DNA from 2 places in the Streptomyces sp. 135 genome. Region 2 is predicted to be linked to the other one. Evidence: riboswitches for the same ligand, from Rfam matches in the RefSeq annotation. Region 2 holds a riboswitch; the other holds the start of a gene.

Region 1 (5,095 bases), 2.0 Mb from region 2:
GGAGTTGGTTCCTGGCCACTTGAAGGCCAAGTGACGGGGTAGGGCGCGATGGACGAGACGGTTCAGGCAGAGGTCATGATGAGCTTCCTTGTTTCCGAGGAGCTCTCGTTTCGTATCCCGGTGGAGTTGCGCTATGAGACCGGTGATCCTTTTGCCGTGCGGCTGACGTTTCATCTGCCCGGTGACGCTCCGGTGACGTGGGCATTCGGCCGGGAGCTGTTGATCGACGGGGTGGGCCGGCCGTGCGGGGTCGGGGATGTGCGGATCGAGCCCACTGATCCCGAGTTGATGGACGAGGCGCTGATCAGGCTTCAGGTCGGCCCGGATCAGGCGCTGTTCCGGGTGGGCATTCCGCCGCTGCTCGCCTTCCTGGACCGTACGGACCGGTTGGTGCCGCTCGGGCAGGAGCGGACGCTCGCCGATTTCGACGCGCACCTCGACGAGGCGCTCGACCGGATTCTGGCGGAGGAGCAGAACGCGGGCTGACCGCCGACCGGTGGGCAGATATGAATGGCAGATTGGTGCATTTCGCGGCTTCTCCCGGCTCAAGGGGCCGCGCGGGTCCCTTTCGGCGTCAGGCCTTGCGGCGGCGGCCCTTCCCGCCACGGGAGGAGCGGGGAGCGGGGGTGCCGGTCGCCATGGCCGGGCCGCCGGGACCGGCGGTGGCGGAGCGGTCGGCGGAGACCACCAGGGCGGCCAGCGCGGTGGTCACCGGCACCGACGCGACCAGGCCGATCGAGCCGATCAGGGTGCGCACGATCTCCTCGGCGACCAACTCGCTGTTGGCGACCGTGCCCACGCTGGACTGCGCGATCGAGAAGAGCAGCAGCAGGGGCAGCGCGGCGCCCGCGTAGGCCAGGACGAGGGTGTTGACGACCGAGGCGATGTGGTCGCGGCCGATGCGGATGCCCGCGCGGTAGAGGCCGCGCCAGCCCATGGTCGGGTTGGCCTGGTGCAGTTCCCAGACGGCTGAGGTCTGGGTGACCGTCACGTCGTCCAGGACGCCGAGCGAGCCGATGATGACGCCCGCGAGCAGCAGGCCGCTCATGTCGATGGACGGATACAGGCCGTGGATGAGGCCGGTGTTGTCGTCCGTGTTGCCGGTCAGCGCGGCCCAGCCGATGAACAGGGAGCCGAGCAGGCCGATCAGGAGGAGGGAGATGAGGGTGCCGAGCACCGCGACCGAGGTACGGGCCGTGAGGCCATGGCAGAGGTAGAGCGCGACCAGCATGATGGCGCTCGCCCCGATCACCGCCACGACCAGGGGGTTCGCCCCCTGGAGGATCGCCGGCAGGATGAAGAAGGTCAGCACCAGGAAGCTGATGGCGAGTGCCACCAGGGCCATCACACCGCGCAGCCGCCCCACCACCACGACGGCGAGCGCGAAGATGCCGGCGAGAAGCGCCATCGGGATCTTGCGGTTCACGTCGGTGACCGAATACTGAAGGCCCTCGGGGGCCTTGGGCTCGTAGGCGACCACCACCTCTTGGCCCTTGCGCAGTTGCCGGGGCGAGTCCGGCTGAATGATCTCGGTGAACGTGCGGCCCTTGTCGTCACCGCTGGTCACCTCGATCAGCGCCTTCTTGCAGGTGCCCTCGGCCCGGGACTGGGCGCTCTGGCCCTCGGGGGTGGAGGTGTCGCCGTTCGGCTGGGGCTGCGAGGGGTTGAGGTCCTTGCAGGGCAGTTCCTGCACCTTGGCGACCGTCGCCGACTGTGTCTGCCGGTCGAAGCCGACGCCGGTGCGTTCATGGCTCGGCGTCCCGCCCGGCCACAGGACCAACAGGCCCACGACGACCGCGGTGGCGAAGGGGATCAGCACCGCCGCGATGACCTTGCGCAGGTGCTGGGAGACGGGCGCGGCGGGGCCGTGGCTGTGCGTATGGCCGTGTCCGTGTCCGTGCCCGGAGCCGTCGGGGGACGGGCCGGAGCGGGGCGGTTGTGAGGGCGGAGGCGGCGGCGGGGGTGTGGTGGTCACGGACCGATCATCGCAAGAACGGGAGGGGCCCTCTGTTCAGCGCGCCCGACATGACGCTAGCGTGGAGCCACCTTTGCAATCGCGGGAGCTCGGAGCACCGGGCTGAGAGGGCGCTGACCTCCGTACGAAACGGCACGAGTCGTGCATGAACGTACGGAATCCGCTGCGTCGACCGCCGAACCTGTTACCGGGTAATGCCGGCGTAGGGAGTAGGTCTCATGACCACATCGGACGCACGCACGCCTGCCTCCAGCAGCGACGAGCACGTTGAGAACGCTGTCGCGGCGGAGGCCGGGAAGTCCATCGGCTGGCACAAGGCGTACATCGAGGGTTCACGCCCCGATCTGCGCGTGCCGGTCCGCCAGGTGCACCTCACCAACGGCAAGGCCGTCACCCTGTACGACACATCGGGTCCGTACACCGACCCGTCCGCCGAGACCGACGTCCGCCGCGGCCTGCCGCCGCTGCGGGAGAACTGGATCATCGCCCGCGGCGACACCGAGGAGTACGTGGGCCGTCCGCCCCGCCCCGAGGACGACGGCATCAAGCACACCTCGCCGCGCGGCGGGCTCAAGAACCTCGACGCGGTCTTCCCCGGCCGCCCCCGCCAGCCGCGCCGCGGCCGCCCGGGCCAGGCGGTGACACAGCTCGCGTACGCCCGGCGCGGTGAGATCACGCCCGAGATGGAGTTCATCGGGATCCGCGAGAACATGGACCCCGAGGTCGTGCGGGCCGAAGTCGCCGCGGGCCGCGCCGTGATCCCGGCCAACGTCAACCACCCGGAGATCGAGCCGATGATCATCGGCAAGAAGTTCCTGGTGAAGGTGAACGCCAACATCGGCAACTCCGCGGTCACCTCCTCCATCGAGGAGGAGGTGGACAAGATGACCTGGGCGACCCAGTGGGGCGCCGACACGGTCATGGACCTCTCCACCGGCCGCAACATCCACACCACCCGCGAGTGGGTCCTGCGCAACTCCCCCGTGCCCATCGGCACCGTGCCCCTCTACCAGGCCCTGGAGAAGGTCGACGGCAAGGCCGAGGAGCTGACCTGGGAGATCTACAAGGACACGGTCATCGAACAGGCCGAGCAGGGCGTGGACTACATGACGGTGCACGCGGGTGTGCGCCTGCCGTACGTCCCGCTCACCGCCCGCCGCAAGACCGGCATCGTCTCGCGCGGCGGCTCGATCATGGCCGCCTGGTGCCTCGCGCACCACAAGGAGAGCTTCCTCTACGAGCACTTCGAGGAGCTGTGCGAGATCCTCGCGGCGTACGACGTGACGTACTCGCTCGGTGACGGCCTGCGGCCCGGTTCGATCGCGGACGCCAACGACGAGGCGCAGTTCGCCGAGCTCCGGACCCTCGGGGAACTCAACACGATCGCCAAGCGGCACAACGTGCAGACGATGATCGAGGGCCCCGGTCACGTCCCGATGCACAAGATCAAGGAGAACATCGACCTCCAGCAGGAGATCTGCGAGGAGGCGCCGTTCTACACGCTCGGCCCGCTGACCACGGACATCGCGCCCGCCTACGACCACATCACCTCGGGCATCGGCGCCGCGATGATCGGCTGGTGGGGCACGGCCATGCTCTGCTACGTCACGCCGAAGGAGCACCTCGGCCTGCCCAACCGCGACGACGTGAAGACCGGCGTCATCACGTACAAGATCGCGGCGCACGCGGCCGATCTCGCCAAGGGGCACCCGGGCGCGCAGGACTGGGACGACGCGCTCTCGGACGCGCGCTTCGAGTTCCGCTGGGAGGACCAGTTCAACCTGGCCCTCGATCCGGTCACGGCGCGGGAGTTCCACGACGAGACGCTGCCGGCCGAGCCCGCGAAGACGGCGCACTTCTGCTCGATGTGCGGGCCGAAGTTCTGCTCGATGAAGATCTCCCAGGACATCCGCCGCCAGCACGGCGGTGACCTGGCGGAAGGCGAGATCGAGGCGGGCATGGAGCAGAAGTCCAAGGAGTTCGCCGCCGCCGGCAACCGGGTCTATCTGCCGATCGCCGACTGAGCGAAACCACGTAGGCACGTAGGGGGTGCCCGCAGAGTGTCGCGACGACCGACTCTGCGGACACCCCTGCCTACTCGGGCTTGTGTTCGGGGCCGCCGAAGTCCGGGCTGGAGAAGTCGGGGCTCGAAAAGCTCGGCCGCGATCCCGTCGCCCGGCCGCCGTCCGGGCTGCTGAATCCGGGCCGGTTGTAGCCGAGTTGCGGCATGCGGCCGCCCGCCGCGGCTCCTCCGGCCCCGTGCGACGGCGCGCGGGCCGCGGGAGCCGCGCCCGGATCCGTCAGGGCCTCCCGGAGGAACGGCACGACGCCCCGTTCGAGGAGCGCCTGACTCCAGGCTTCCCTGGCTCGGGACACTTCCTCGTACTGCTCGCCGTGGAGTCCCGCATGGAGCGATGTGGCGCCGTTTCGCAGGGCCGTCAGGAGCAGACCGACCGCGGCGACCAGGATGCCCCCGGCGGTGAGCGCGCCGAACAGCCATCCCGCGGTGAGCAGGGTGTCCGCGAAGGCGGGCTCGGGGTTGAGCATCTTCAGGATGTAGCCGACGAGCAGGAAGATCGCGGCGGCCGTCCCGGCGAGGACGGGGGCGAGGACCGCCACCACGGCGATCGCCCCGGCTCCTGCCGCCGCCGCGGGTTCCGCGACCTCGCCCATCGTCGTGGCGAGGCCGATGCCGCCGGAGCCCGACTCCGCGGCGCTGTGTCCACTCCCTTCGCGAATCGAGGTGGAGGACGGTCGAGGTTCGCGCAACTCCTCGCGAACCTTCACGTAGTGCGCGTACTCGGCCGTGGCGGCGGCCGTGATCAGTGCTGTCGCGTTCAGGGCCATGGTGCGCAGTTGTTCGGTGTTGAGCCGCTGGCCCACTGCGGCGAGTTCAGGACGGTCAGGTGCGGTGCGCAGCGCCTCGTCGAGGATCCGCTCGTATTCGGGGCGGTCCTCATTGAGCAGGTGTGGAGCGCTGTTCATGTGCATCCCCCGATGCTCCGTAGGGCTAAGGCTCGCATGGCTACGAGCCGTCGGGCAGAAACGGAGGGGAGCCTGCTACGGATAAGCCGATGGTAGAGCCGTGACGGCACGCGGTGACAGGGGGTTTCCAGAATT
Region 2 (5,095 bases):
CACGCCGCAGGCGTACACGTCCACGCGCGTGTCCGCCGTGCCGTGCTCGATCTGCTCGGGAGCGAGATAGGAGACGGTGCCAAGGACGGTGCCGGTCGTGTTCGTGACGGTGTCCACCGCGCGTACGAGGCCGAAGTCGGCGACCTTCACCCGGCCGTCGTCCCCTATGAGGACGTTCTCGGGCTTCATGTCGCGGTGCACGAACCCGGCGCGGTGCGCGGCGCCGAGCGCGGCGAGGACCGGCTCCAGGATGTCGAGCGCGGCCCGCGGCTGGAGCGCGCCGCGCTCGCGCAGGACGTCACGCAGCGTGCAGCCTGCCACGTACTCCATCGCCAGATAGACGTACGCCCCGTCGGTGCCCTGGTCGAAGACGCCGACCACGTTCGGGTGCGAGAGGCGGGCGACCGACTTCGCCTCGCGGATGAAGCGCTCCACGAAGGAGGCGTCGGCCGCCAGCGTGGGGTGCATCACCTTGAGCGCGAGCACGCGGTCGAGGCGGGTGTCCACGGCCCGGTAGACCGTGGCCATCCCGCCGACCGCGATGCGCCCCTCGATCCGGTAACGGCTGTCGAGCAGCTGCCCGACGAGGGGGTCCTGAAGGGTCGTGTCCACGCAGGGGAGTCTACGAGCCCCCACCGACACCGTGGCCGGTGCGGTGGGCCCGCGGCCGGACTGCAGCGCAGCTGTGACCGTTCCCGCCGTCGCTCAGAACGCCGGCCGCTCCGGATCCAGCCGCGCCTTGCCCTCCGCGGGGGACGACGCCTCCGCGAAGTGGCGGCGGGGGATCCGCCCGGCCCGGTACGCGAGGCGGCCCGCCTCGACGCCGTGCCGCATGGCCTCCGCCATCAGGACCGGCTCCTGCGCCCGCGTCACGGCCGAGGCGAGCATCACACCCGCGCACCCCAGCTCCATGGCGAGCACCGCGTCGGACGCCGTGCCCGCGCCCGCGTCCAGGATCACCGGCACGCGCGCGTGCTCGACGATCAGCTGGAAGTTGTGCGGGTTGCGGATGCCGAGCCCCGAGCCGATGGGGGAGCCGAGCGGCATGATCGCCGCGCACCCCACGTCCTGGAGCTTGCGCGCGAGCACCGGGTCGTCGTTCGTGTACGGAAGGACCGTGAAGCCGTCGTCGACGAGGGTCTCGGCGGCGTCCAGGAGCTCGATCGGGTCCGGGAGCAGCGTGCGCTCGTCCGCGATCACCTCCAGCTTCACGAGATCCGTGCCGAGCGCCTCGCGTGCGAGACGGGCCGTGAGGACGGCCTCCCCGGCGGTGAAACAGCCCGCCGTGTTCGGCAGGACGCGGATGCCGAGCCGGTCCAGGACGGAGAGCACCGAGCCCTGCACGCCGGGGTCGAGGCGGCGCATGGCGACCGTGGTCAGTTCGGTGCCGGACGCGACGAGGGAGCGTTCGAGGACGTCGAGGCTGGGCGCCCCGCCCGTGCCCATGATCAGGCGCGAGGAGAGGGTGAGTCCGCCGATGACGAAAGGGTCGTCTGCCATGGTCGGATCAGCCTCCCTGGACTGCGGTGAGTACTTCGACGCGGTCACCGGCGGCGAGCACGGTGCCGGACCACCGCGCGCGCGGGACGACGGTTTCGTTGAGGGCGGCGGCGACACCGGAGTGGGCCGCCGTGAGGGTGGCGACGAGGGCTTCGAGCGTGGTGCCCGAGGTCACGTCGCGTACCTCTCCGTTGACGGAAACGGTGAAGGGCGTACTGGAGGCGGGCGTACTCATGCGGGTTGCTCCGTGAACGACTGCGTGGGCAGTGGCTGCGTAGGGGGTACGAGGGAGGGCTCGGTGAAGCGGCGCGGGGTGAACGGCCGCGCCTCGTCGGGAAGCTCACCGGTGGCCAGGGAGTGCGCCATGACGTCGCCCGTCAGGGGCGTCAGCAGGACGCCGTTGCGGTAGTGCCCGGTGGCCAGCTGGAGCCCGGGCAGCCGCGTCGGGCCGAGCAGGGGCGCGTTGTCGGGGGAGCCGGGGCGCAGGCCCGCGCGGGTCTCGGTCAACGGCAGCTCGGTGATGCCGGGCACGAGTTCGTGGGCGTCCCGCAGGAGTTCGTAGACGCCGCCCGCGGTGACCGTGGTGTCCCAGCCGAGCTCCTCGCTGGTGGCGCCGACGACGAGTTCGCCGTTCTCGCGGGGGACGAGGTAGAGGGCGCCACCGCGCACGACCGCGCGCACGGTGCGGCTCAGGAACGGCGCGTACGCCTTCGGCACCGTCAGGCGCAGCACCTGCCCCTTCACCGGCCGCACGGGCGGCAGGACGTCGTCGGGAACGCCCGCGAGGCGCCCGCTGAGGCTGCCCGCCGCCAGCACGACCTGGTCCGCGTGCAGTTCGGTGCCGTCCCCGAGGACGACTCCCCCGGCCCGGTCGCGTACGACCGAGAGCCGCTCGGCCCAGCCGCGGTGGAAGGTGACGCCCGCCCGCTCGCAGGCCACTAGCAGCGCCGCCGCGAGCCGGCGCGGGTCGACCTGGTGGTCGCCGTCGACCCGTAGCCCGCCCCGCACGCCCGGTGCGAGCATCGGCTCCAGGCGGCGGCACTCGCGGCCGCTCAGCCACTGCGACTCCAGGCCGGACCGGCACTGAAGGGCGTGCAGTTCGCGCAGGTGGGCGCGGTCGTCGGAGTCGAGCGCGACGGCGAGCGTGCCGCACGCGCGGTAGCCGAGGTCGCCGACACCGCGGTCGCTCGCCTCGGCCAGTTCGGCGGCGAAGTCCGGATAGCGCCGCGCGGATTCGAGGTTGAGTGCGAGCAGCGTCTGCTCGCCGTGGTGCAGTTCGGTGACGGCGGCCAGCATGCCGGCCGCCACCTGCGCGGCCCCGCCGCCAGGCTCGGGGTCGACGACGGCGACGGAGAGTCCGCGCTGCGCGGTCCGCCAGGCCGTGACCAGGCCGATGATGCCGCCCCCCACGACGAGGACGTCCGTCGGAGTCTTCGATTCCGCCGGTGGCGCACAGGATGGTGTGCGGGGTGGTGTACGTGGCTGCATGGGCGTCCAGCCCCTCCCTTCGCCGGCATGACCCGGATCAGGTTCGTACGGTCGGAGGCCGTCCCAGCCTCCCTCTCAGCCCGGTGCGTCCGGGCTCCCGCGAGTGCTCTGCACCGGCCACCCTAGCCCGTCGCCCCGCGCGGCAGTAGGGGAGCCGTGCCGCCATGGGCGGTGACGGTGTGTCAGAGATCTCCCCGCCCGCCTCTGAAGGCGCCGCCGTCCGCCGCCCTACAGTGATCGGGTGAGCGAGCAGCAGAGGCAGAGCGAGCGGCACGTCGTCATCGTCGGCGCCGGGATGGCAGGGGTGCAGACCGCCGTGGCCCTGCGTGAGCGGGGTTTCGCCGGTCCGGTCACCGTGATCGGCGCGGAACCCCACCAGCCGTACGACAGGCCGCCGCTGTCCAAGGCGGTGCTGCTCGGCAAGGCGGAGGGCTCCGCCTTCGACATCGACTTCGAGGCGCTCGGCATCGGGCTCCGCCTGGGCCGCGAGGTCACCGGGGTGCGCCCCGCGGACCATGAGCTGGACACGGCCGAGGGCCCGGTCGCCTATGACGTCCTGGTGCTCGCGACCGGCGCCGAGCCGATCCGGCTGCCGGGCACCGAGGGCGTTCCCGGCGTCCACCTCCTGCGCACCCTGGACGACGCCGCGCGGCTGCGGCCGGTACTCGCCGCGCAGCACGACATCGTGGTGGTGGGCGCGGGCTGGACGCGCCGGAGGTGCTGCGTGGAGCACGTGGCCGCGCGCCGGGTCGTGCATGCGACCGCCTGGCTGACCGGCTCCGGCATCGCCCTCGGCGCCCACGGGGAAGTCGTGGCCGACGACCACCTGCGCGCCTCGGTGCCCGACGTGTACGCGGTCGGCGACTGCGCCTCGTTCCCTTCCGGGCGGTACGGCGAACGACTGCTCGTCCACCACTGGGACAACGCCCTCCAGGGCCCGCGCACGGTCGCGGCGAACATCATCGGCGAGGACCCCGCGGCGTACGACCCGGTGCCGTACTTCTGGTCGGAGCAGTTCGGCCGCTTCGTGCAGTACGCGGGCCATCACACGCCGACGGACGAGCTGGTGTGGCGCGGCGACCCCACGGGCATGGCCTGGTCGGTCTGCTGGCTGCGGTCCGGCGCCCTGGTGGCGGTCCTCGCGGTGGGCCGCCCCCGGGACCTGGCCCAGGGCCGCAAACTGATCGAGTCAGGCACCCGCCTGGACCCCACTCTGACGGCAGACCCGTCGGTGCCCCTGAAAAAGGCAGCGCTATAACGCCCCTGCCAGGGGCGCGGGGAACTGCGCGCCCAGCCCTCACGCACCCGCACCCGGTCACGCGCCCCCGGACCGCCGGGCGCGGTGCCGTCCGCTGTAGGCCTCCGGCCAGAGATACGCTGGGACGGTGACCGAGATTGACGCAAAGACCGATGCTCTCGTCCCCGCCTGGCTCCACCTCCCCGACATCGCGGAAATGCTCGACGTCGAGGTGACGCGCGTACGCCAGCTGGTCAAGGACGGCCAGCTGATCGCCGTACGCCGTGGTGAGAACCGGACGCTCCAGGTGCCGGCCGCCTTCATCGACGGCGACAAGGTCGTCAAGGGCCTCGTCGGCACCTTGACGCTCCTGAGGGACGACGGTTTCTCCGACGAAGAGATGCTCGAGTGGCTCTTCACCCCCGACCCGACCCTGCCCGGCACCCCCGCGCAGGCACTGAGCGAGAATCGCGGCACGGAGGTGAAGCGCCGCGCCCAGGCGCTCGCCGTCTGAGCAGGCGCCCGTCGTCTGACTGAACACACCGTTCGGGATGCGGGCCGCGCGACGCGCGGCCCGCACGCCCACCGACACCGGGGGGACTTCTCCATGGCCGCCGACCACCCGCGCGCCCAGCTCGCCGACGCCCGGCTCTACCTGTGCGTGGATGCCCGCAAGCGTCAGGGAGACCTCCCCGACTTCCTCGACGCCGTCCTCGCGGGCGGCGTCGACATCGTGCAGCTGCGCGACAAGGGCATGGAGGCGGCCGAGGAGCTGGAGCACCTCCAGGTCTTCGCCGACGCCGCCCGGCGCCACGGCAAGCTCCTCGCGGTGAACGACCGCGCGGACGTCGCGCACGCCATCGGCGCCGA

The links. Region 2 has a riboswitch for thiamine pyrophosphate ahead of thiO (glycine oxidase ThiO). Riboswitches for the same ligand answer to the same signal wherever they lie in the genome.
Region 1: it holds a riboswitch for thiamine pyrophosphate, as region 2 does, so the genes downstream of both, thiC (phosphomethylpyrimidine synthase ThiC) here and thiO (glycine oxidase ThiO) in region 2, are expected to answer to the same signal.

What each region holds. Positions count from the first base shown of each region.
Region 1 covers NZ_CP075691.1:4,252,897-4,257,991, reverse strand. The annotation lists gene KKZ08_RS19185 (SsgA family sporulation/cell division regulator) at 49-486, shown strand; gene KKZ08_RS19180 (YibE/F family protein) at 575-1,975, opposite strand; TPP riboswitch at 2,047-2,201, shown strand; gene thiC (phosphomethylpyrimidine synthase ThiC) at 2,194-3,999, shown strand; gene KKZ08_RS19170 (hypothetical protein) at 4,070-4,966, opposite strand.
Region 2 covers NZ_CP075691.1:2,259,388-2,264,482, reverse strand. The annotation lists gene pknB (Stk1 family PASTA domain-containing Ser/Thr kinase) at 1-612, opposite strand, end outside; gene KKZ08_RS10205 (thiazole synthase) at 706-1,500, opposite strand; gene thiS (sulfur carrier protein ThiS) at 1,508-1,735, opposite strand; gene thiO (glycine oxidase ThiO) at 1,732-2,988, opposite strand; TPP riboswitch at 2,986-3,099, opposite strand; gene KKZ08_RS10190 (FAD-dependent oxidoreductase) at 3,230-4,246, shown strand; gene KKZ08_RS10185 (Rv2175c family DNA-binding protein) at 4,374-4,739, shown strand; gene thiE (thiamine phosphate synthase) at 4,833-5,095, shown strand, end outside.